Regions from separate parts of the Lactobacillus sp. ESL1191 genome, predicted to be linked through region 2. Evidence: riboswitches for the same ligand, from Rfam matches in the RefSeq annotation. Region 2 holds a riboswitch; the other holds the start of a gene.
The links. Region 2 has a riboswitch for magnesium ahead of mgtA (magnesium-translocating P-type ATPase). Riboswitches for the same ligand answer to the same signal wherever they lie in the genome.

Region 1: it holds a riboswitch for magnesium, as region 2 does, so the genes downstream of both, mgtA (magnesium-translocating P-type ATPase) here and mgtA (magnesium-translocating P-type ATPase) in region 2, are expected to answer to the same signal.

The regions. Positions count from the first base shown of each region.
Region 1 covers NZ_CP196365.1:116,818-128,243, forward strand. The annotation lists gene ACSYSN_RS00670 (FAD-dependent oxidoreductase) at 1-1,345, opposite strand, end outside; gene ACSYSN_RS00675 (D-alanine--D-alanine ligase family protein) at 1,686-2,774, shown strand; gene ACSYSN_RS00680 (transcriptional regulator) at 2,799-3,536, shown strand; gene ACSYSN_RS00685 (YibE/F family protein) at 3,646-4,755, shown strand; gene ACSYSN_RS00690 (YibE/F family protein) at 4,757-5,518, shown strand; gene ACSYSN_RS00695 (alpha/beta hydrolase) at 5,515-6,330, shown strand; gene ACSYSN_RS00700 (hypothetical protein) at 6,476-6,631, opposite strand; gene mgtA (magnesium-translocating P-type ATPase) at 6,628-9,273, opposite strand; M-box (ykoK) riboswitch at 9,374-9,538, opposite strand; gene ACSYSN_RS00710 (hypothetical protein) at 10,321-10,767, opposite strand; gene ACSYSN_RS00715 (hypothetical protein) at 10,781-11,245, opposite strand.
Region 2 covers NZ_CP196365.1:1,328,270-1,339,695, reverse strand. The annotation lists gene ACSYSN_RS06700 (CPBP family intramembrane glutamic endopeptidase) at 1-489, shown strand, start outside; tRNA gene ACSYSN_RS06695 (tRNA-Gly) at 532-602, opposite strand; gene ACSYSN_RS06690 (SOS response-associated peptidase family protein) at 693-1,295, opposite strand; gene trpS (tryptophan--tRNA ligase) at 1,393-2,412, shown strand; gene ACSYSN_RS06680 (deoxycytidylate deaminase) at 2,416-2,895, shown strand; gene ACSYSN_RS06675 (TPM domain-containing protein) at 2,825-3,484, shown strand; M-box (ykoK) riboswitch at 3,541-3,704, shown strand; gene mgtA (magnesium-translocating P-type ATPase) at 3,793-6,483, shown strand; gene metG (methionine--tRNA ligase) at 6,592-8,568, shown strand; gene ACSYSN_RS06660 (TatD family hydrolase) at 8,568-9,335, shown strand; gene rnmV (ribonuclease M5) at 9,322-9,888, shown strand; gene rsmA (16S rRNA (adenine(1518)-N(6)/adenine(1519)-N(6))-dimethyltransferase RsmA) at 9,881-10,768, shown strand; gene ACSYSN_RS06645 (Veg family protein) at 10,842-11,087, shown strand; gene purR (pur operon repressor) at 11,210-11,426, shown strand, end outside.

The DNA of each region.
Region 1 (11,426 bases), 360 kb from region 2:
AGATATCTCGTTCAGCAAACTCGTTGACGAAGCGTTGGCCCTTTTGGTTGACCATAATGAAGTTGGCTGGAGGTGTTTGTAGTCCGGTAAATAATTCCCCCGTCTGCGGATCAGAAACGGGCATTAACTGAATAAAGCCCATGCCGAACAAGTCAGCGCCAGCCTCAAGCCCTAGTTGAATACCATCGCCAGTGATTGCAGGGGAATTGGTGGTAGCAATGTCGTCAGCAATGCTGGTCCAGTACGTATTGAACTTTTGGACCATCTTGGTGTTAGCGCCAAAGCCGCCGGCCGTTAAAATCACTGCCTTGGCGTGGACAGTTAACTTACTACCGTCAGCGCGGGTGGCAATTACGCCGTAGACCTTGTCATGATCAATAATTAAGTGCTCAGCCCTAGTTTCCAGGTGTGGTTCGACGCCATGATTTTTCACCCAATCGCCCAAGATATGAATGTAGGCATAACCCATCGGTTCTACCGGTTTGTGCCCGCGCCGCCAGAGTCCGCCCACCGGCTCGGTAACCTCACTATTATCAAACTTAACGCCTAAATCCGTCAGCCACTTAACCGAGTTCAGGGCGTTGGTAACTAACTCATGGACCAAGTTATACTTACCGTGAATTTCATTACCTTTTAAGTCGGTACGCTTTCCGCCAAGATAGGTTTGGACTTCGTGCAAGAGGGTGGAATCAAATAAGTGGTCTGCCCCAGTTGACACATAATCCTTGATTTGTGCCTGCAACTGCTCAAAGTCTTCCTGGTATTCTGGGTCAATCTGCTCGAGCGGCAGTGCTGCTAGTTCCTCCAAAGTTTCTTTTTCACCAGGCAGAGCCGCGAACTTGCCCTGCCACTCTGGATCAGCTGCATTCAGAGGACCACCAGCCCGGCTTGTGTTGCCGCCAACTTGTGGGTATTTTTCAAGGATGACGACCTGTTCACCGTGCTGAATAGAGCGCACTGCTGCAGCCAGGCCCGCACCACCGGCACCAACAACAACCACATCAGTGGTTATCACTTCGTCTTGCTGTTGAGCAACGGCCGGTTTTGGCCGGTGCTTCCAAGCGGCAGCATCACCACCGGCTTGGGTAATTGCAGCGGCTACACCAGCGATTACGCCGTGGCTAGAAATGGTGGCACCGCTGACCGCATCAAGGTTGAGCGTTTGGTTGGCGACAATCTCTTGGGGGAGTCGGTGAAAAACCTCATCCGCCACGCCCTTAGTCTCGCTAGCTGAATCAACCGTGATTTTAGTAATTTGATTATCATTGATTTCCACCGTCATCGGCATGGCTTCAGATCCGTGTCCCATCGCCTTGACATTGTATTGACCATTTTTTAGTTCCATTTTTTTACTACCTCGCTAATGTTTGTTTTAAATCCTTTTGAAAATAGCATAGCGCTTACAGCTGGGACGAATCAAATAGTTTTTTTGCAATTTTTAAATAACGAAATTGCTATAACGAAATTTTTTATAACACTGTAGAGATTACTACTATCCTATATAGTTAGACTAAATTTAGCTTGTTTCTACATAACATAGCCATTAAGTTATTGGCGCTTTAAGGCTGGCTTGATGAGGTTTTAACCAGATCCGAAAATTATTTGCTAAAAATTAGTGAATTTGTAATTTTTCTGCTAGTAAATGCCGTATAATAAAAAAAGCTAAAACATATGAGGTAGAAACAATGACTAGGAAAACACAGGTTGGTCTTATTTTTGGTGGTAATTCATCTGAGTATGAAGTTTCAATTATGTCGGGCCACAACATTTATAGTGCGATCGATAAAAACAAGTTTGAAGTTCATCCGATTTGGATTACTAATTCAGGCTATATTGCTAACGAAGAGGATGCATTCAAGGTACTTGAAAATCCGCAGTACACGGTTAAAAATCCCCATCAGGCAGCTAATATCGCCAACTTGGTGGAGTTAGCCAACTTGGCTGAAATTGATGTTTTCTTTCCGATTGTTCACGGTAATCTAGGCGAAGATGGCAGTTTGCAAGGCCTTTTTCGCGTGCTGGACAAGGCCTTTGTCGGTGATGATGTATTGTCTGCCGCGGTGACGATGGATAAGGAATTCACTAAAATTCTGGCCCAACGAGTTGGTGTGCCCGTAGCGAATTGGATTGCGATTAAACGGTTTGAATATGAAGATCCAAGCAATGATCACGATGCGTATGCTAAAGTTAGTGCCAAATTAGGTAATGACCTCTTTGTTAAGCCTGCTAACCAAGGCTCGTCCGTTGGCGTACACCATGTGACTACTGCCAAGGAGTATGAAGCAGCTTTGGCTGATGCATTTAGATATGACGACAAGGTTTTGGTCGAAGAGACTATCCACGGCACTGAAGTTGAGACTGCGGTGTTGGGCAATGATCAACCGCAAGTTTCAGGGGTGGGTCAAATCATCAACGCTGAGGGTACTTTTTACAGTTATGAAAACAAGTACGATGAAAATTCAACTACAACTTTGCAGATTCCGGCTGCTATTCCGCCCGAGATCGCAGAGCAGGTTAGGACCAATGCCCTGAAAGTTTACCAGGTAACCGAGTGTAGTGGCTTTGCACGAATTGACTCGACGTTGCGTGCAAGCGACCAGAAGGTTATCTTGACCGAGGTCAATGCCCTGCCAGGATTTACTAATATCAGCATGTATCCTAAACTTTTTGAGCAAGTAGGTATTTCCTATACTGCTTTGATTACCAAACTGATTGAATTGGGATTAGAGCGATATGAGCATAAGCAGATCTTGTTGCACAAGATTGGTCAATAACAATGGGTGAGGGAGTATTGTTTTATGACTAGTGACAAGCATCATTTTGAAGAATTAACCGCGCCGGCGGCGACTGCCAAAGAGTTGCAGATTAGTGTTGCGACCTTGCGTAAGTATTCGCTCATCGTTGAGCGCGTTACCGGAAAAGCAGATTATTACGTCAGAACCAAGCAGAAAGCCCGGTTATACAGCAAGCAAGACTTGCAGGATTTAAAGGACTTTCATCAGTTGGCTCAAGAGCATGGTCTAACCTTGCAAGAGGCGGCCCAGCAAGTTTTTGCAGTTAGTGACCAGAATACAAAAACTGAAGCTGAAGACAAGGGTGTAAAACAGGAAGTAATGTCGACACCGCAAATGACCAAATTACTTAATGCCTTCCAACAAACAATTGAGCAGCAAAATACGGAACTGGCTAATTTGCACCAGCAGTTAGACCGGATTGAAAAGCAAAATCAAGAACTCCTTGAAAACCAGCAAACTGCCGTTGATTCAGAAAAGTTAGCTGCCCTGCCGGATATTTCGGGGATTGTGAGTGAAACCGACCTTGAGGCTGAAGTGCCAGTAGAGCGGCAGCTGACTGCAACCGAGAAGCGGGCTCAAGTTATGCAAGACGAACAAAAGCCTAGCGACCAAGTACACGAAGAAATTTTGTCCAAGGCCAAGGAAAATGCTGAAAAAAGTACTAATGACCACCGAACTTTAGCGGATATGCAGGTAGAACCAACAAAGCAGCATTGGTGGCATCGCTTTATTGATATGTAAATAAAGACGACTTTAATAAAAGTCGTCTTTTTGATGAAATTTAAGTAAATTTTTAAGGAAGTGGACCTACTTTTGGGGTACAGTAAACAGAAGAGATTGGACTGATGAAATGAACAAGATTAAGCAACGCCATTTGCTTGCGCTAGTTGTGGCCGTTATTGGACTGGTGTTAACAGCCGGGACTTACTTTGCCACTAATATTTATGTCAAAGATGATGTGGCGGTTATTACCGACAAGACAATCAAAGATACACTGGTGGAAAAAAGTACAGATGTCTATGGTAATAAGGATGAAACCAGAAAACAAGTCTTACACTTAAAGGTCTTATCAGGAGAACACCAAGGGCGGCACTTTACGACGCAAAACTTTTACTATCCGTCCCAGCTAGTAACGCAAAAATATCGAGCGGGTCAGCGGATTTTTGTTAATATCAAAAAAGGTGAACCTGCCATCCAAAACCCGAAACGAGACTGGGTATTGGTGCTGGCGCTGACCGTTACAGCGGCTTTATTAATTGCCGTTTCAGGCAAAAAAGCGATCGGTCTAATTGCTTCTATGACGCTGAGCTGGGTGCTCTTCTACCTGGTTATTATGCTGAACATTAAATTAAACGGTTCTTACATTGTCTTACTATTTGGCCTTGCCGATATGGTCTTCTCCTTCTTCAGTCTACTGCTGGTACAGGGCTTTAATCGCAAGATGTTGGCAACCTGGGCCGCGACCCTGCTGGGGGTGTCTGTTTCGTTTGTTTTGTGCTATGTGATTATGCGCCTGACGGGCGAGTCTGAAATTAAGTATGAGACAGGTGACTATGCTACCCAAGATCCGCGCGGGATCTTCTTAGCCCAAACGCTATTGGGCATACTGGGTGCGGTTATGGATGAGGCAACGGATATCGTTTCCAGTCTGTATGAGTTAGTCCAGACTAAGAAAGACCTGACTGTCAAACAATTAATTAATAGTGGGCGGACCATGGGCCAAGAGATCATGGGACCGCTAATCAATGTTCTAGTGCTGATTTTTATGTCAGAAGCTTTGCCGCAGACAATTATTTATTTGCGCGATAATAACAGTCTTAAATCGGCCTTTGGTTTTACGTTGTCATTAGGGGTTACCCAGAGTGTTATTTCTGCCATTGGGATTGTTTTGACCGTGGTTTTTGCGACGGGTTGCAGTCTCTGGTTTTTGGAAAATAAACCAGTAAAGGTGGGTGAATAAAATGAGCACGTTAACAGCCTTATTAATTGTCCTAGCCGTCTTGATGGCTGTGGTTGGTGGTGAAACTGGAATTCGCAGTTTTTTCAGTGTCTTGATTAACACCTTACTACTAATTTTATTGGCCGTTTTTATTTCTTGGGGAATCAGTATTCCCATTCTCATTCTAATTTTTATTCCGCTAAAGCTGGTGACGATAATCTTCTTAGGTACGCATGACTATCTAGTTGCCAAAAATTCCTTTTTTTCGGCATTGTGGATTTGTTTGACGGTCAGTGTACTGATTCTGGGCTTTGAGTGGTTGGCTCAAGCGGCCGGTTTGGGACCGGAGGCCGGTGAAATGCTGGTGGGCTTATCACAGATGCCAGGCCTTAGTTATCCCTTGATTGCAGTTGCAGTGGCAATTTTTTCAATGCTCGGTGCGGTTGCCGAGGCAGCCGTTGCAATGAGTTCGGGTTTGCTTGAAATCAAGAAGCACAAGCCAGAGATTTCGACTGCAGAATTACGGGCAAGTGGAGTTAAGATTGGCGATGACGTTTTGGGCACGGCCATGAATACGATTTTGTTTGGGATGTTTGGCAGCTTCTTATCGCTGTTTTTATGGTATATCCGCTTAAACTATACCTTGGGTGAAGTTTTGAACGAAAAAATGTTTGTTAATGAAGCGCTAATTATCTTGTATTCACTCATTGGTGTATTATTAACAGTACCATTATCAACTGCCTTGATTACAAGAGCAATGGCAAAAAATAAGGTGAAAAAATGAAAGTAACAGATTTAACATTAACTAACTTTAATGGACGTAAGTTCAAGGTTCATACCTACACTTTGGCGACAATTGGTGACTTGGTTACCCCCCAGCATCCACTGGCAATTGTGATTCCAGGTGGCAGCTTCGATCACCTCTCCAAGCGAGAGGGCGAACCCGTTGCACTTGCCTTTAACAATTATGGTTTCAATAGTGTGGTAATGGAATACAACTTGGTGCAGGAAGGAGACATTTACCCTGATGCGGGGCTTGATGTCTTGACGACGATCAAGTATTTCCGCGACCACGCCGCAGAATACCAGATTGATCCAGAAAAGATTGTGACCATTGGCTTCTCAGCTGGCGGCCATGTTGCAAGCTTTGCCAATAGCATGGCTAATGCCGCTGCTTATCAACAGCAGTTTGACTTTAAGCAAGTAGATGTGTTGCCCAATAAGACCATTTTAGGTTATCCCTTGATTAACTTGGCTAAGTTGGGCTTTGACGTTCCGGAAGGAGAAGTGGATCTGGTACCGGAGGATGAATTTATTAAAAACAGCTCGTTAGGGGTCACAAGTGACACACCGGCGACCTTTATCTTTCATGCTTGGGATGATCCAATTGTTTTAGTCACTAATACGTTGGAATATGTCACTGCTCTCCATGACCAAAACGTACCGTGCGAGGTTCATCTCTTTAACCGGGGTGGCCATGGTTTTTCGCTTGGCCGCACGGATATGGTCGTTAAGGGACAGGAGTGGCAAGATAATCCGCATGCCGCCCACTGGTTTGACCTGGCCCAAGAATGGCTGGCCAGCGAGTGGCAGTGAGAAAGGTGCACTGATAAATAGTTGAAATCGCAAAAGATAACCGCTGTCCGGTTATCTTTTGTTGCGTGACTAGTGCTAGTTTGAAAATCAATTGGATAAAATAAAACCCACCAGGAAGAATTGTCATTGCCTAGTGGGTTTTTGGTTAATTCATGATGGTATCAACCAGCATAAACGCACCTGAAGTGGTAAATAAAATTGCTGGTGCAAGCTGTTGATGCAATAACCAGGCGATTCCCAAGCCTATCCATGTTAGTGCAAGTGCGGTTTGGACAGGGTAAGTAATAGTTTTTCTTTTCATAATAATGCTCCTGTTTTGTTAATGTACCAGCGTTTGACGATGGTGACTAGGATAATGTAAGCAAGGCAGGTAACTGTCAGTAGGCACCAGAAACTAGCGGGTAAGGGAGACAACTGCAAGAACTGGCCAATTACTGTGAACGGCAGAACAGAACCGAAGACCAAGGCAAGTGAGGTTACCAAGGTGACGAGGCCAGCAGCGCGGCTTTGGATAAAGGGGATTTTTTCCGTGCGCAAAACGTGCAAGACCAGTGTCTGCGTCCAGAGCGACTCGACAAACCAACCGCTATTAAAGAGCTTGATGAAGTTTTGCTGCATAGTTCCTGAGGTTGCTCCGTAGCCATGTCCAATCACGGCTGGACAGATGATAAAATACATTGCTAAATAGGTGGTAATGTCAAAGACGGAACTAGTTGGACCAATATATTTCATGAAACTGGCAATGCTTTTAGCCTCCCATTTGCGCGGAACTTTTAGGTATTCGGGATCCATGTTGTCCCACGGAATCGAGAGACAGGATAGATCATAGACCAAGTTGAGAAATAGTAATTGCATTGGCTGCATGGGTAGAAAGGGGAGAAATGCGCTTGCACATAAAACCGAGAATACGTTACCAAAGTTAGAAGAGCAGGTTGCCTTGATGTATTTCATAATATTGCCAAAGGTTTGTCGTCCGACCACAACGCCCCGTTCTAAGATCATTAAATCTTTTTGGAGTAAGACAATCGATGCCGATTGCTTAGCAATATCGACAGCAGTATCAACTGAAATACCGACATCGGCAGCTTTCATCGATGGTGCATCATTAATTCCATCACCTAAGAAGCCAACCACGTGACCATTATCTCGGAGGGTCTTAACGATCAGTGCCTTCTGCTCTGGAGAGACTTTGACAAAAACGTTGCTGCTTTCGACTGCCTGACCTAATTCATGTGGACTGAAACTTTGGATGTCCCGTCCGGTGATAATGTTGGTGACGTCGAAGCCAATGTTGCGGCACACGGCCTCTGTAACTGGGAGACTATCGCCAGTGATGATTTTAACTTTGGTTCCGTGTTTAGCTAACGCCTTAATGGCTTTGGCCGCGGTGTTTTTGGGTGGATCCAGAAAAGCTAGATATCCTAAGAATATCATATTAGTTTCATCGGTTGTGGATAATTCATCACCTGCACTTGGCTGAGGATTATTTTTGATGGCCAGACCTAAAACTCGTAACCCGTCCTGATTTAAATCGGCTACCTGCTGCAAAATATTTTTCTTCCAGTCCTTGGTCAGGATTTCTTCTTGGCCGTGTGACAATACGCGATTAGACACTGCGAGCATTTCCTCGATTGCTCCTTTGGTGACCATTTGTACCAATCCATCAGCTGTTTCTACGATTGTGCTCATTCGGCGCCGGGAAAAATCGAAAGGCAATTCATCAATTTTTTCGTATTGCCGATCGTCAATTTTTAGTTCGCTTGCAGCCGCTTTAATAACTGCCTGGTCCATTAAATTTTTCAGGCCAGTTTGAAACCGACTATTTAAATACGCATATTTTAGAACCTGGTCTTCTTCCTGATGATTGACGTTATAATGATACTCTAATATGATCTTGTCTTGGGTTAAGGTACCAGTTTTATCGGTACACAATACGTCCATGGCTCCAAAATTTTGGATTGAATTAACATTTTTTACAATGGTGCCACCCTTTGACATGCGCAAAGCTCCCCGCACTAAGTTGGTCGTTACAATTACCGGGAGCATTTCGGGGGTCAAGCCTACTGCGGTTGAAAGTCCAAATAACAATGCTTGCCCCCAATCGCCTTTGGTTAGACCATTCAGAACACAGACAATCGGGGCCATCACTGCCATGAAGCGAATGAGTAGCCATGACGTCTTGCTGATTCCCAGGTCAAAGTTAGTGGGGGTGGGTTTATTATTGGTGATGCTTTGGGTGACTTGTCCGAAACGGGTATTTTGTCCAACCGCGATCACTAGACCGGTTGCTGTCCCACTGACGACGTTACTCCCCATAAAGGCGAGTGTCGGATAATCGGTTATGTCTTCATAGCTGCCCTGCTGGTGTTTAGCACGTTTTTCAACGGGGTAACTTTCTCCCGTCAGCGCAGCCTGAGAAATGAACAGGTCCCGAGTTTTGATCAGCCGGATATCAGCCGGAATCATATCACCCGCCGATAGCTTGACTAAGTCACCAACAACTAAGTCTTCGAGCAGAATTTCCTGGAGCTCGCCATCACGATATACATCGGCTTTCACTTTGACCAATGATTGAAGCTTGTCAGCGGCATTGTTCGATTTAACTGACTGAATTAAGGACATAACCCCGCTGGTCAAAACCATGATTGAAATAATGATTGTCCCCGTTAGATCACGATCGGCTGGAGCACTCCAGAGATAATCGGTACAGAATGAGATTATCCCTAACACGGTTAATACAAGCGTAAACGGGGTGACAAAGGCTTGTAAAAATTGGACGGATAAGGGCGTTTTGCGCCGGTAAGCAAGTTTGTTGCTGCCGTACTTTTGACGGTGTTCGGCTAGGTCTTGTCGTCTGAGCCCGCCAGGCCCAGAAGCAAATACCTTTAATGCCAACTGCGGGGCTTGTTGGGCGACCCTGTTGTAATCTTCTGTCTTATACATAATAAAAAACCTCCTGACAATTAAGTCAAAGAGGTTCCTACAAAAAGCCGCAATTATAAATGCAGCAACAAAAATGCCGCGAATAAATCGCGGCTCCCTAAAATAAATTTTGTTATTTTAGCACTACCCGGCGTAAAGACGTCAGTCATTAGCTACTTGGGAAATAACCTTCGTTCGGTTATTTCTGTCCTATACATTGGCGTTTCGCAACGTTTCTGTACAGTAGCTTATGTCCGTGTAGGAGCCTCGTATATTAAATTAATCAACGTTGAGAATTTACCATGCCAATTAGTTAATGTCAAGGAATAATTAAAACCAATTTTTTTCTTGTACAAAAAGAGGTCTTAAGCCCACCTGATCATAGAATCTATTGAAAAATATTCTTTAGATCTATTTTTAGAAGTTTGCTTATGACCTCTCATTGTAGCTATACTCTTTTGAACCAGTATCGAGGAGTCAAAAATCAACTTGTCTAATTTAAACAAATTTGATGCTAATAATTTATGATTTTTTCTATTAGTGTATGGCGGTAGTCTGTTTAACGACTATACCTGTTTTTTAGTTTAGGTTAGTACAGGTAGCTGTCCTTATTTGTGATGATTAAAAACCTACTAACTCCACTTTTAGGGTTTAATATATATGCGTTGCCACTTGATTTATTGTTGGTACCGTGATCAAATGTACTATCTTGAAAGCGAATCTGATAACAATATTTAAACGGTGTTAAGAAACTGATATTCACATTATTTGACATAGCCGCGTTATTAGAAAAGGCGCCAATAATACTCAGTGGTTTTTTGCGCATATTATTTCCAAGCAAACTGCTTTGACAAATGTATCATAAGACTTATAAGCTCTAACATAACCATAGTAGAAAAACTGTCGTGGTTCATTTGGCTGACCATATATAGCTAATTTTTTGATTTTAAAAGTTTTACGAATATATAATTTAAAATACTGTTTTTTATTAGGAGCATTAATGAAATATCCCGAATTTCTCACATTTCCTAAAAAAACTAAAAACTAAATCCTGCACCATAGTTCATATCACGGACGGGTTTTGGGTTTTCCTATTATCATTGGTACATCCGAAGTTTTCTCAACAACGATTACCTGGTCTCTTAATTTGGGGTAATACAAATATGATTTTTTATTCGTAATTATCAAAATTCCGCCGCGGCCCTTTTGGGGCTTTAAGACATATGCGTCATCCCTTGCACGCTTATCGGTCTCATGTTTGAATTTGCCATTGTTAGCTATTGCTCTCTTGTAGGTACCTCGGTCGAATTCAGCGCCATTAAAATAAAATCGATAGTGGTTTTTAGGTAGCCCCAAAGAAATATTTACATTATTAGGGGGGTTGACCTTATTATCAAAGTCCCCTCTAGGAGTCGGAGTAGCCGGATTTTTGCTGGCATTAATCAAGAAAAAGAGCGTAATGACCAGCAAACAGCCAAGAACATAAGTACTGATTTTGTAAGGGTTTTTGCTCATCTTCTTGCTCCGCTTATTGTGCTATCGCATATGGATCTTCGCTATAAAAAGCTCTGGCATAACCATAATATAAAAATTGTTTGGGACCGGTTTGATGGCCATACGGATGACCATACCAAGCTACTTTTTGAACTTTATATGTTTTTTTAATATAGAGTTTAAAATATTGGGTTTTGTTAGGGGCCTTCACATATTTTCCGGAACTTCCATTATTGCCAAGGTTAACTGAAAAGCTCACTCCGGCAAATCCAGAACTGACACTAATACTGGGCCCCCCACTGTTCGACCAATGAAATCCCCCACCGGACCGAAATCTAGTTCCCTTGGCTGGCTGATTGCCGGCATAACCCTTAGCAACAGGATATTTTGTATCGACTACTTTATAAGTAAGATTAACATAAGATGGTGTTCTCGTTCCGATTTTGTTTGAATTTTCTGAAGTTATTGCTGCTAATTGCTGGTTAATCTGTTGGTTCAATTCTTTTTCTACAACTTCTTCTGGAACTTGATAATAATTACCTGAACCGAATAATTCATTATTAAAATAAGATTTTTCAATATAGTTAGTATTGAGAGTGTCTGATGCTTCAAATTTACTTGCAGATACTTGCTGCGATACACCACCTATAGTAATCAGCGATAACAGTAATGTTACTTTT
Region 2 (11,426 bases):
CGTTTTAACCGGGAGCAGCGTTATTTCGACCGCAGTTTCACGGGCTCATGGTTGAGTGAATTCGGTCTTATTGTGGGCTTGACGGTGGTCGTGACGGTTCTGCGGATTAGCGTGTCGTGGTTACAGTCTTATGGCAAACTCAAACTGTATGGCTTTCAGCTTGACTACTTGCACCATGAAGCAAGTGGTACGTACTGGTTTTTATTATTGGCAGTAGGTATTGTCGTACCTGTGCTGCAGGAATTTCTGGCGACTGGATTTTTGTTTAACTATGCCTTCCGGCGTAACACCGTAATGACAGCTGCGCTGGGGACACTTGCTTCGGGCTTGGTCTTTAGCCTGCTCAATTGGCAAAATTCGCTGCCGTTACTGGTGGTCAATTTGATCTTTGGTGCCATCTTTGCTTGGTCTTACCTCTATACCCAAACGCTCTGGATGCCTGTCTACTTGGCAATAGTTAACGGATTGATCTTGGTTATTATGACCTAACAAAAAAAGGCAATGACTTAAGTCATTGCCTTTTTTGTTTCAAGCGGATAGCGTGAATCGAACCCGCATCTTCAGCTTGGGAAGCTAACGTTCTACCATTAAACTATACCCGCATTACTGAACCAGTTTACCATGTTTTTGGTCTAAATCCAAGTTTCGATTTAAAAAATTTAGACCGGTAACTAGCAAAAGTAGCAGATTGGCTATTGTCTTTGCGGTATTTTGCTGACGGCTAGGGGTATCTGACTACGGTCAAGCAATGAAGTGAAGTTTTGAAAGAGCCACTGCCGCAATTCCTGGGGTTGAATGACTAAGGGCATTCGGTCATGAAGTGGTGCCATTACTGAATTAGGGGCAGTCGTCACCATGGCGAAATGGTCTTCTTGATAAATTCCGGCAATTAAGGTCAATGGTTCAGTTTCATTGCGAAAACTGAAACGTTCATGGTAACGGCGGCCGTTGCTAGCTAGATAAGTTTGCGGCCCGGATTCAAAGAATTGCTTGGCAATAATGAGACAACGCCGTTTTGCAAAGGAGCTGTCCCACAGCGACGGTTTTTCCGCAAAAAAGCGTTCAATACGAGCATTGAAGATTACCTTGTTGGCGAATGGGCTGGGATAACCCCAGGTCTTTTTGTCTAAGATTAACTGCTTATCTTGAAAAAGCAAGACAGGTGCAGCCGCTTGGGGAAAGATTTGCTGCGCTTGCGGAAGCTGAGCAGCTGGTTCGACTAGTGGTAAGTTCAAGTCCTGTATCAGATACTTGCTAATTTCGGCCAGACTGGCTAATTGAAATTGATTGAACATTTTTCTCTCCGTATTTAATCATCACTTGATTTTTGGTAGAATTGACTATAATTAGCAGATGAAATAGGTTTTAAAAGTTCAAGGAAGGCAAGATAGAATGAATAAGAAAGTTATCCTAACAGGCGATCGCCCAACTGGGAGATTGCATGTGGGCCACTACATTGGTTCTTTAAAAAATCGGGTTAGACTGCAAAATACTGGTGATTACCACCCGTTCATTATGATTGCCGACACTCAGGCCCTGACTGACAATGCCCGTGATCCCGAAAAAATCCGCACCAGTCTCGTGCAAGTTGCCCTTGACTATCTGGCGGTGGGGCTTGATCCAACTATTTCAACCATCTTCGTGCAGTCGCAAATTCCAGCTTTGTTCGAGCTGACAGCTTATTATATGGACCTGGTAACGGTTAGCCGCTTGGAGCGTAATCCCACTGTGAAGGCTGAAATTAAGCAAAAAGGCTTTGCTGAGTCCCTACCAGTAGGCTTTTTGAATTATCCAGTGTCTCAAGCAGCCGATATTACGGCCTTTAAAGCAACACTGGTGCCGGTTGGCGATGATCAGGCACCAATGCTTGAACAAACCCGTGAGATCGTGCGGACTTTCAACCGTGTATATAATTGTCAGGTGCTGGTTGAACCGGAAGGTTATTTTCCGACCCAAGGCCAAGGGCGGTTGCCTGGACTCGATGGCAATGCCAAAATGTCCAAGTCATTGAATAATGCGATTTACCTGTCTGATGATGCAGCAACTGTCAAGCAGAAGATCATGTCAATGTATACTGACCCGGGGCATATTCATGTCGAGGATCCAGGCAAGGTTGAAGGTAATACGGTCTTTACCTATCTTGATATTTTTGCCCCTGATAAGGATAAGGTAGCAGAATTGAAAGAAGATTACCAAAAAGGTGGCTTGGGCGATGTCAAAATTAAACGTTACCTGAACGAAGTAATGGAAGCAGAATTGAGTCCAATTCGGGCTCGCCGAGCCCACTTTGAGCAAAATTTAGCTGAGGTTGAGGAGATGCTAGTAGCAGGCTCAGACCAGGCCAATCAAGTAGCTAATCAAACTCTGACTGAGGTGCGTGAGGCAATTGGCCTGAATTACTTTAAGAGGTAAAAAATGCGTAAACGGATTCCTTGGAAACAATACTTTATGATGCAAGCACTGGTGATTGCCCAACGCTCAACTTGTGCGCGAGCGCTTGTTGGTAGTGTCTTGGTCAAGGACAATCGAATTATCGGAACCGGCTACAACGGTTCCGTGACGGGTGCTCCGCATTGTGATGACGTCGGTCATCAGATGGTGGATGGGCATTGTGTGCGGACAATTCACTCGGAAATGAACTCGTTGATTCAATGTGCCAAGAACGGAGTTTTGACTGCCGCTACGGAAATCTACGTAACGCACTTTCCTTGTTACAATTGTGCCAAAGCACTGACGCAGGCCGGAGTCAAAAAAGTTAATTATTACTTTGACTATCATGATAGTCCGTTAACTATAGCGTTGTTTAAAGAATGTGGGGTACCCTATGAGCAAATTAAAATTGACCGCGACTACGTGGAGCAATTGGCTCAAATGCTGGCAGACGTTGAAAACTAAGTTGACGTTAATGCTTGCCTTGGTGGGGGTGTTTTGCACGATGACGGCTTTTACCAATCCCAACGTCAAAGACAATAGTCATCTGCTGGACCGTGAAACCAGTAAGTTGATTATGGCTAAGAACGATCGTTATCTGCAGACGAGTGAGCAACCGCGAATTATTGTGCAGACAGTAAACCGGGTGAATCATTTAACGCCCAAAAAACTGAGTAAGTATAAACACACCGTCTTTATCGTGGTAGGTAGTAAAGATCAGAAGCGTAACGTCCAGATTTATACCAGTAAGGACTTACACGGCGGCTTTACCGCGGATATTCGCGGTAGCATCATTCGGGCACAGTCCGACCGCTTGCGCAGCAATAACCGCCAAAAATTTAATCAAGGCTTACGCTTCGTCTTTAGAGCATGTGCGACCACCATTGACCAACAGTATCAGTATTCGCTTGATAGGTACGACTTGTCGGCAGAGGAACGCGCCCAAATCACGCATCCCCACCGGCTAGCACTTCCGATTGCCCTAGCCCTTGTGGTCGTTTTGGGGGGACTGGCTTTATTCTTTAAAAATAACTTGCACCCAAAAAATAAGTAAATGGGTTGACTTGGGTTGGTGATGTGTATTACACTCACAGTGCAAATCAAATAAAACAAATAAACTGTTAGGTGAGACTCCTACGTGAACAAATGCTATCGCTCAGAAACATCCAGAGATGCCAATGAGTTAAATAGTTACCGTCGAGATAAGGCGGTAACCAGATAGCTAGCCTGAGCTTACGTCACGTAGTGTTAAAACTGAACGACGAGTATTAATGATACCTTGTTTAAAAGGGGGTCGCCAGCGGTATGAGGGCGATCTCTTTTTAGTTTGTTTGCGTTTTGGAAAGAAAAGGAGTGATGAAGATGCTGAGAAAACCAACTGAAGTTGCTAGCAACAAGGACCTGGAGCTAGTCAAAGCCATTGCCAATGAGGATAGGGCAGAGACACTCGCAAGGCTCCATGCAAGCAGCGACGGACTGACCAGTAGTCAAGCAGAAAAAAACCGGGAGGAATTTGGTTCCAATACAATCGCGTCTGGTAAGCGCAACTCTAAGCTGCAGTTTCTAGCTGAGGCCTTTATAACGCCGTTTACGTTGGTCTTATTAGCCTTGGCGGCAATTTCTCTCTGTACCGACTATATTTTTGTACCGGCCGGAGAAAAAGATCTGAGTACAGTTGCCATCATGCTCACGATGGTGGTCATTTCAGGGATTACTAGCTTTATCCAAAATGTCAAATCTTCTAGTGCCGTTGAAGCACTTTTAAAAATGGTTTCGGTTACCACGGATATCATCCGGGATGGCAAGGACCAGGAGATCGATACCAGCAAGGTGGTGGTTGGTGATGTAATTCGTCTGGCTGCTGGTGATATGGTGCCGGCAGACATGCGGTTACTTACTAGTAAAGACCTCTTTTGTTCATCTAGTTCGCTCAATGGTGAATCAAATCCAGTTGAAAAAATTGCGACTAAGAAACCGCAATTAGGTCAAGATCGTGACTATCTGGATTACCCCAACATTCTCTACGAGGGAACGACAATTGTTTCTGGTTCTGGCTTAGGTGTAGTTTTTGCCACGGGTGAGCGGACCATGTTTGGCAAGCTGGCGCATGACATTGCCCACAGTGATGTTAAAAACACGACTTTTGACGTGGGAATCAAGAACGTTTCTAAGCTTTTGATTGTTATGACGGCAGTCATTGCGCCGCTGGTATTAATTATTAATGGTCTAACTAAGGGTGACTGGGTTAATGCCTTGATCTTTTCGATTGCGACCGCAGTTGGTTTGACTCCAGAGATGCTGCCGGTAATTGTTACCACTAACTTGGTTAAGGGTTCAATTGAGATGTCCAAAAAGGGGACAATCGTCAAAAAAATGAACTCAATTCAGAATTTTGGCTCTGCTGACATCCTGTGTACCGACAAGACGGGAACACTTACCCAGGACAAGGTCGTACTAGAACGCCATTATGACTTGAACTTGCACGAAAACCCGCGGATTTTGGAAATGGGCTACATCAATGCTAATTATCAAACGGGGATGAAAAATCTGATTGACAAGGCAATTATCGAGGCTTCCGGTGACGAACTCGATATTAGTGAAATCCAGCGTGATTATAACAAGATTGATGAAATCCCCTTCGACTTCTCCAGACGACGCATGAGTGTTGTGGTTGAGAATGCTGATCGTGAACATGGCGAACACTTGCTGGTAACCAAGGGCGCTTCTGAAGAAATGATGGCTGTTGCTACCAAGCTTGAGGTTGATGGCCAGATTCTGCCGCTAACCCCAGAGCGTAAACAAAAGGTAATGGAAAAGGTCAACAACATGAATGATGATGGCCTGCGCGTGATTATGATTGGCTATAAGCGGAATCCGGCCCCAGTGGGCGAATTTTCGGTCAAGGATGAAAATGAGCTAATTCTTTGCGGGTTTTTAGCCTTTCTTGATCCGCCCAAGGAGAGTGCCAAAGCCGCTCTGGCCCGTCTTAAGGGTGATGGAATCACCGTTAAGATCTTGACTGGCGACAATGAGGCCGTTACCAGAACGGTTGGTCTGCAGGTGGGGTTGAATGTTGATACGGTTTATTCCGGCGCAGATTTAGAAGGTAAAAAACCGGAAGAGCTAGCCAAGATGGTTGAAGAATGCAATATTTTTGTCAAACTTTCACCAGAAGATAAGACTAAAATTATTAACTTGCTGAAGCAAAACGGGCATACGGTCGGTTATATGGGCGATGGGATTAATGATGCTCCCGCAATGAAAGCCGCTGATGTTTCAATTTCAGTTGATACGGCCGTTGATATTGCCAAAGAATCTGCTGATATTATCTTGTTGCATAAGGATCTCAATGTGCTCGAAACGGGGGTTCGGATTGGCCGTAAAGTCTTTGGCAACACGATGAAGTATATCAAGATTACTCTTTCCTCCAACTTCGGTAATATCTTGTCAATATTAGTGGCCTCCTCCTTCTTGCCATTTTTGCCGATGCTACCGCTCCAGTTACTGGTTTTGGACCTGCTGTATGGCACCAGTTGTTTGTCACTACCCTTTGATGATATGGATAATGAGTACCTGAAAGTACCACGGACTTGGTCAACAAAAAAACTGCCGAAGTTTATGTTTTACTTTGGACCGACTTCCTCGGTCTTTGATATTTTAACTTTTGGCTTGCTGTACTTTGTGATCTGCCCGCACCTAGTTGGCGGTAACTATAATGCGATTAGCCCCGTTCAACAGGTTGCCTTTATTGCATTGTTCCACACGGGTTGGTTTATTGAGTCGCTTTGGACTCAAGAAATGGTTATCCATGCCCTGCGCGATCCGCGCTTGCCTTTTGTGGGTCAGCATGCTACGGCCACGGTCATCTTGTCCACCTTTGGTGCAAGTATTATTGGTACGCTGATTCCATTCTCGTTTTTGAGCAACAAACTAAAGTTTGGCGAGCTCCCAATGAGTTTCATGTGGATTGTGCTAGGAATTTTAGTGCTCTATATTTTACTCACCACGGTGATTAAGCACTTTTACCTGAAAAGTGAAGAGTTCTTAATTTAGCGCTACTAGTAAAAAGCGCACATTTGAAAAGAGGATTCCGTCCGGAATTCTCTTTTTTAGTGATGTAGTATAATATAATGAAGTTAGACAAAACTTAAGGAGAAAAATATGGCTGAGCAAAAAACTTTTTATATCACGACCCCAATTTATTACCCATCTGGTCGCTTGACCATTGGTAATGCATACACGACGATTGCAGCCGATGTAATGGCGCGCTACAAGCGGAGTCAGGGCTATGATACCTTCTTTTTGACGGGGACCGATGAGCACGGTCTTAAGATTGAACAAAAAGCTGCAGAACAAGGCATTAAGCCGCAAGAATTTGTGGATCGAATGGCAGCGACCTATCAAAAGCTGTGGAAAAGTCTGAATATCTCTTATGACAAGTTCATTCGAACCACTGATGAGGAGCATGTCCGGGGAGTGCAGCAGATTTTTGAACAGCTCTTGCAGCAAGGTGATATCTACCTGGGCGAATACACCGGTTGGTATTCGGTTGAAGATGAAGAATACTTTACTGAGTCCCAGCTAGCCGAGGTCTATAAGGATGATACCGGCAATGTAATCGGCGGGAAGGCACCGTCTGGGCACGAGGTTCAGCTAGTCAAAGAACCGTCTTACTTTTTCAGGATGAGTAAGTATGCTGACCGCCTCTACCAGTACTACCAAGACCACCCCGAGTTCATCTTGCCGCATTCCCGTGAAAAGGAAATGGTCAATAACTTCATTAAACCAGGCCTAGAAGATCTATCTGTGACGAGAACAACGGTTTCTTGGGGCATTCCGGTCCCAAGTGATCCCAAGCATGTGGTCTACGTTTGGATCGATGCCCTGTCTAACTATATTACGGCACTGGGTTATGGTTCTGAGGATGATTCTCTATTTAAGCAGTTTTGGCCAGCTGATATTCACTTGGTGGGTAAGGAAATTGTGCGTTTCCATACGATTTATTGGCCGATTATGTTGATGGCCCTAGGGCTGCCCCTGCCTAAACATATTATTGGCCATGGCTGGGTGCTCATGAAGGATGGCAAGATGTCCAAGTCCAAGGGTAATGCCGTTTATCCTGAATCAATTACCAGCCGTTATGGTGTTGATGCCTTGCGTTACTACTTGATGCGGGCGCTACCCTTTGGGGCAGATGGGGTGTTTACTCCTGAAGACTTCGTTGAACGCGTCAATTATGACTTGGCCAATGACTTAGGTAACTTGCTTAATCGAACAGTTTCAATGATTAATCAGTATCAAGCTGGCCTAGTCAAACCGGTGGCTGGTGACCAGGATGAGTTTGGACAAGATTTAGCCCGCATTGCTAGTGAGACTATTGCGGACTACCAGGAAAAGATGGACACATTTCACTTTACCCAGGCCATTGAGGATATCTGGCAACTAATTAGTCGTGCTAATAAGTATATCGATGAGACAAGGCCATGGGCATTGAATAAGGACAAGAAGACGGCTGAATTAGCTCTGGTAATGTCCAACTTGGCTGAAAGTCTGCGGTTAATTGCGCTCTTAATTGCCCCGATTATGACTGAAACACCGGTTGAAATGTTTAGACAGTTAGGTCTTGACTGGCAGGATAAGGGTCACAAGACCCTTGAATTTGGGGGCTTTGACTGGCAAATTAAGGTGATTGAACAGGCTGCGCCAATCTATCCCCGCTTAAAGCCAGCAGAAGAAATTAAGTACATCAAAGATGAGATGGCCAAGGCCAAGCCAAAGAAGCAGAGTCGTAGCCAACAGGGCCAAGTCAAGGAAATCACAATTGATGACTTTGACAAGATCAAGATTCAGGTCGGCAAAATCTTGGCAGTTGAGCCGGTTAAAGGTTCGAACAAGTTGTTGCAGTTCCAGCTCGACTTTGGCGATGGCAATGAGCGGCAAATTTTGAGTGGTATCCGCAAGTTCTACCCTAATGCCAGTGAACTGTTAAATAAGAAGGTCTTGGCTGTGATCAACTTAAAACCGCGTAAGATGCTCGGGCACTTGAGCCAAGGAATGCTGCTTTCAAGTGAACAAGGTGGCATGGTTAAGTTGGCTTTAGTAGGCGATGAACACGAAGTGGGAGCAGAATTAGGTTAATGGAACTAATTGATAATCATGCTCACTTGCAAGATGAACCTTTTCGCGGCAAAGAAGAATATTATCTTGAGCGCGCTCAGAAATTAGGTGTGACCAAGCTGATTTGTGTGGGTCAGGATCCAACTTTTAATAAAAGGGCAATTGACTTGGCTCAGCGCTTTGATCAAGTTTATGCCATGGTCGGTTACTGTCCTGACGTCGCCGGGGATTATAATCAAGCGGCTGAAGATGAGCTGATTGAACAACTGCAACTGCCTGGTGTAGTCGCAATGGGCGAGATTGGGCTGGACTATTATTGGGATGAAGCGCCTCGCGATCAGCAGCGGGCTGTTTTTGCCCGCCAGCTTGAACTAGCCCACGAACTAAAAATGCCAGTGGACATCCATACGCGGGCTGCCTTTGGTGATTGCTACGAGATTTTGCAAAGCAGCAACCTAGAATATGGTGCAATTCTGCACAGCTTTAATGGCGATGCGAGGTGGCTAAGCAAGTTTCTCGATCTGAATGTTTATTTTTCCTATTCCGGCGTAGTTTCTTTTACAAAGGCGACAGAAGTTCATGAATCTGCGCAAAAAACGCCGCTAGACCGGCTTTTAGTTGAAACTGATGCCCCGTTTCTGACACCCAAACCATACCGCGGTCGCCAGAATGAACCGGGGAATGTTTATTACGTGGCGCGTGCGCTTGCTGAACTGAAAAATATTCCACTAGAAGAAGTTGCCCAGGCAACATATGCAAATACAGTGAGGGCTTATGGTCTTAACTAAAAAACAATTTAATGCGGTTGTAGTAGTTGAAGGTAAAGATGACACAACCCGACTCAAACAATTTTTCCCGGGGATTGAAACAATTGAAACTAACGGTTCAGATGTACCCGAACCGGTCTTGATTGAACTTGCAGAATTAGCCAAAAAAAGACCAATTATCATTCTGACGGATCCTGATCTCAATGGCGAACGCATTCGCCGATTAGTAACGGCTGCAGTACCTGATGCTAAACAGGCTTTCATTACCCGCAAGGAAGGTGAGCCGCACAAACGAGGTAATTCGCTGGGCGTGGAACATGCCTCGCGAGCAGCCCTGATTAAGGCCTTAAGTGAGCTGCATGAAGCGCAGGCCTTGCCTAGCGATTTAACCATTGGAGATTATCAGCGGCTGGGTTTATCTAGCGGTCAAGGTGCACGTAAGTTGCGTGAACAAGTTGGCATTAAGTTGCGGATTGGCTATGGTAATGCCAAGCAGTTTTATAAACGCTTGCAAACTTTTGGCGTGACGCTGAATGACCTTGAACAAGCCGTCCAGGAGGTTAAGCATGAATAACGAAATTCCCATTGGATCGGCGGTTAGAACCCAGGCAATTATCAACCAGTATTTTGTCCGGGCGAAGAAGAACTTGGGTCAAAACTTTTTAGTCGATTTGGATGCAATCAGAGCTATTGTTAATGCTGCTGAAGTTGAGCCAGGTGACCAAGTAATTGAAATCGGACCAGGTATTGGCTCTTTAACTGAGCAGCTCCTGTTAGCTGGTGCGAAGGTCTTCGCCTATGAAATTGACGAAGACTTACCGACAATTTTGGAGCATGAATTACCGAATAAAATAAATGGTATTCCGCGCGCAGAGCGTTTTAAGCTGATACTCAAGGATATCTTAAAAGCAAACTTTGACCAAGACCTTAGTAACTTCTTTGACATGACCAGACCGGTTAAGGTAGTTGCAAATCTACCGTACTACATCACGACGCCGATTATTTTCTTTTTGGGCAATACTGGACTGAACTTCTCTAGCTTAACTTTGATGATGCAAAAAGAGGTGGCAGAGCGCTTGCAAGCTAGTCCTAACAGTAAGGACTATGGTCCATTAACGATTGCTGTGCAGACTGAAATGAGTGCCCAGATTGCCTTAACCGTTCCCAGTACATCATTTATTCCCCGTCCCAAGGTAGATTCTAGTGTGGTGGTTTTAAGACCTTTGGCAGAAAAGCCAGCAGTTGGAGAACGTCAGCATTTTAATTGGGTGGTTAAGATGTGTTTTGCTCAAAGGCGTAAGACATTAAATAATAATTTGAAAAACTTGCTGCCAGATCAAGAACAGCGTACGCGTTTGATAGCGGAGCTAGGAGTTGATCCCCGGGTGCGGCCAGAACAGTTAACTATTAGCCAATTTATTCAGATTGCTCAAGCGGTTCCAATTAAAAAATAATCTTATCTTACTTAAAAAATATTGAAAAAGATCAAGTGAAGTGGTATAATCACTGCTAAAGGAGCTGTTACTATTGCCAACATCAATTAATACCATTAAGGACAAACTGGATTCGCACTTAGGTGACGCACTAACAGTGGTTGCTAGAGCCGGACGTAAGAAAGTTACAAAAAGACGTGGAGTTTTACGGGAGACCTTTCCCGCTGTTTTTGTAGTCGACTTGGACCAGGAGCAAAATAACTTTAAGCATGTCTCATATAGTTATACTGACTTGTTAACCAAGAATATTACCTTGAAATTTGACGATGTAGCTGAATAAGATAAAATTCAAGCGAGAAAGATACCTATCGGCACTGGCATTTTGTAAAATGTTAGTGCCTTTTTTGGTGGTTCAGTGTATAGTAGTAACAGACAAAAGACAAACATTAGAGGTGATAACTTATGAAACGTTCAGAGAGATTGGTCGATATGACCAAGTATTTAATGGAGCGCCCCCACGATTTAATCCCGTTACCACTGTTTGCTAAGCGCTACGGTGCGGCTAAATCATCGATTTCTGAAGATCTGGCAATCTTGAAGCACACGCTGGCTGATAAGCAGGATGGTATTTTGGAAACAGTTGCCGGCGCTGCTGGTGGCGTCCGATATGTTCCCTTTT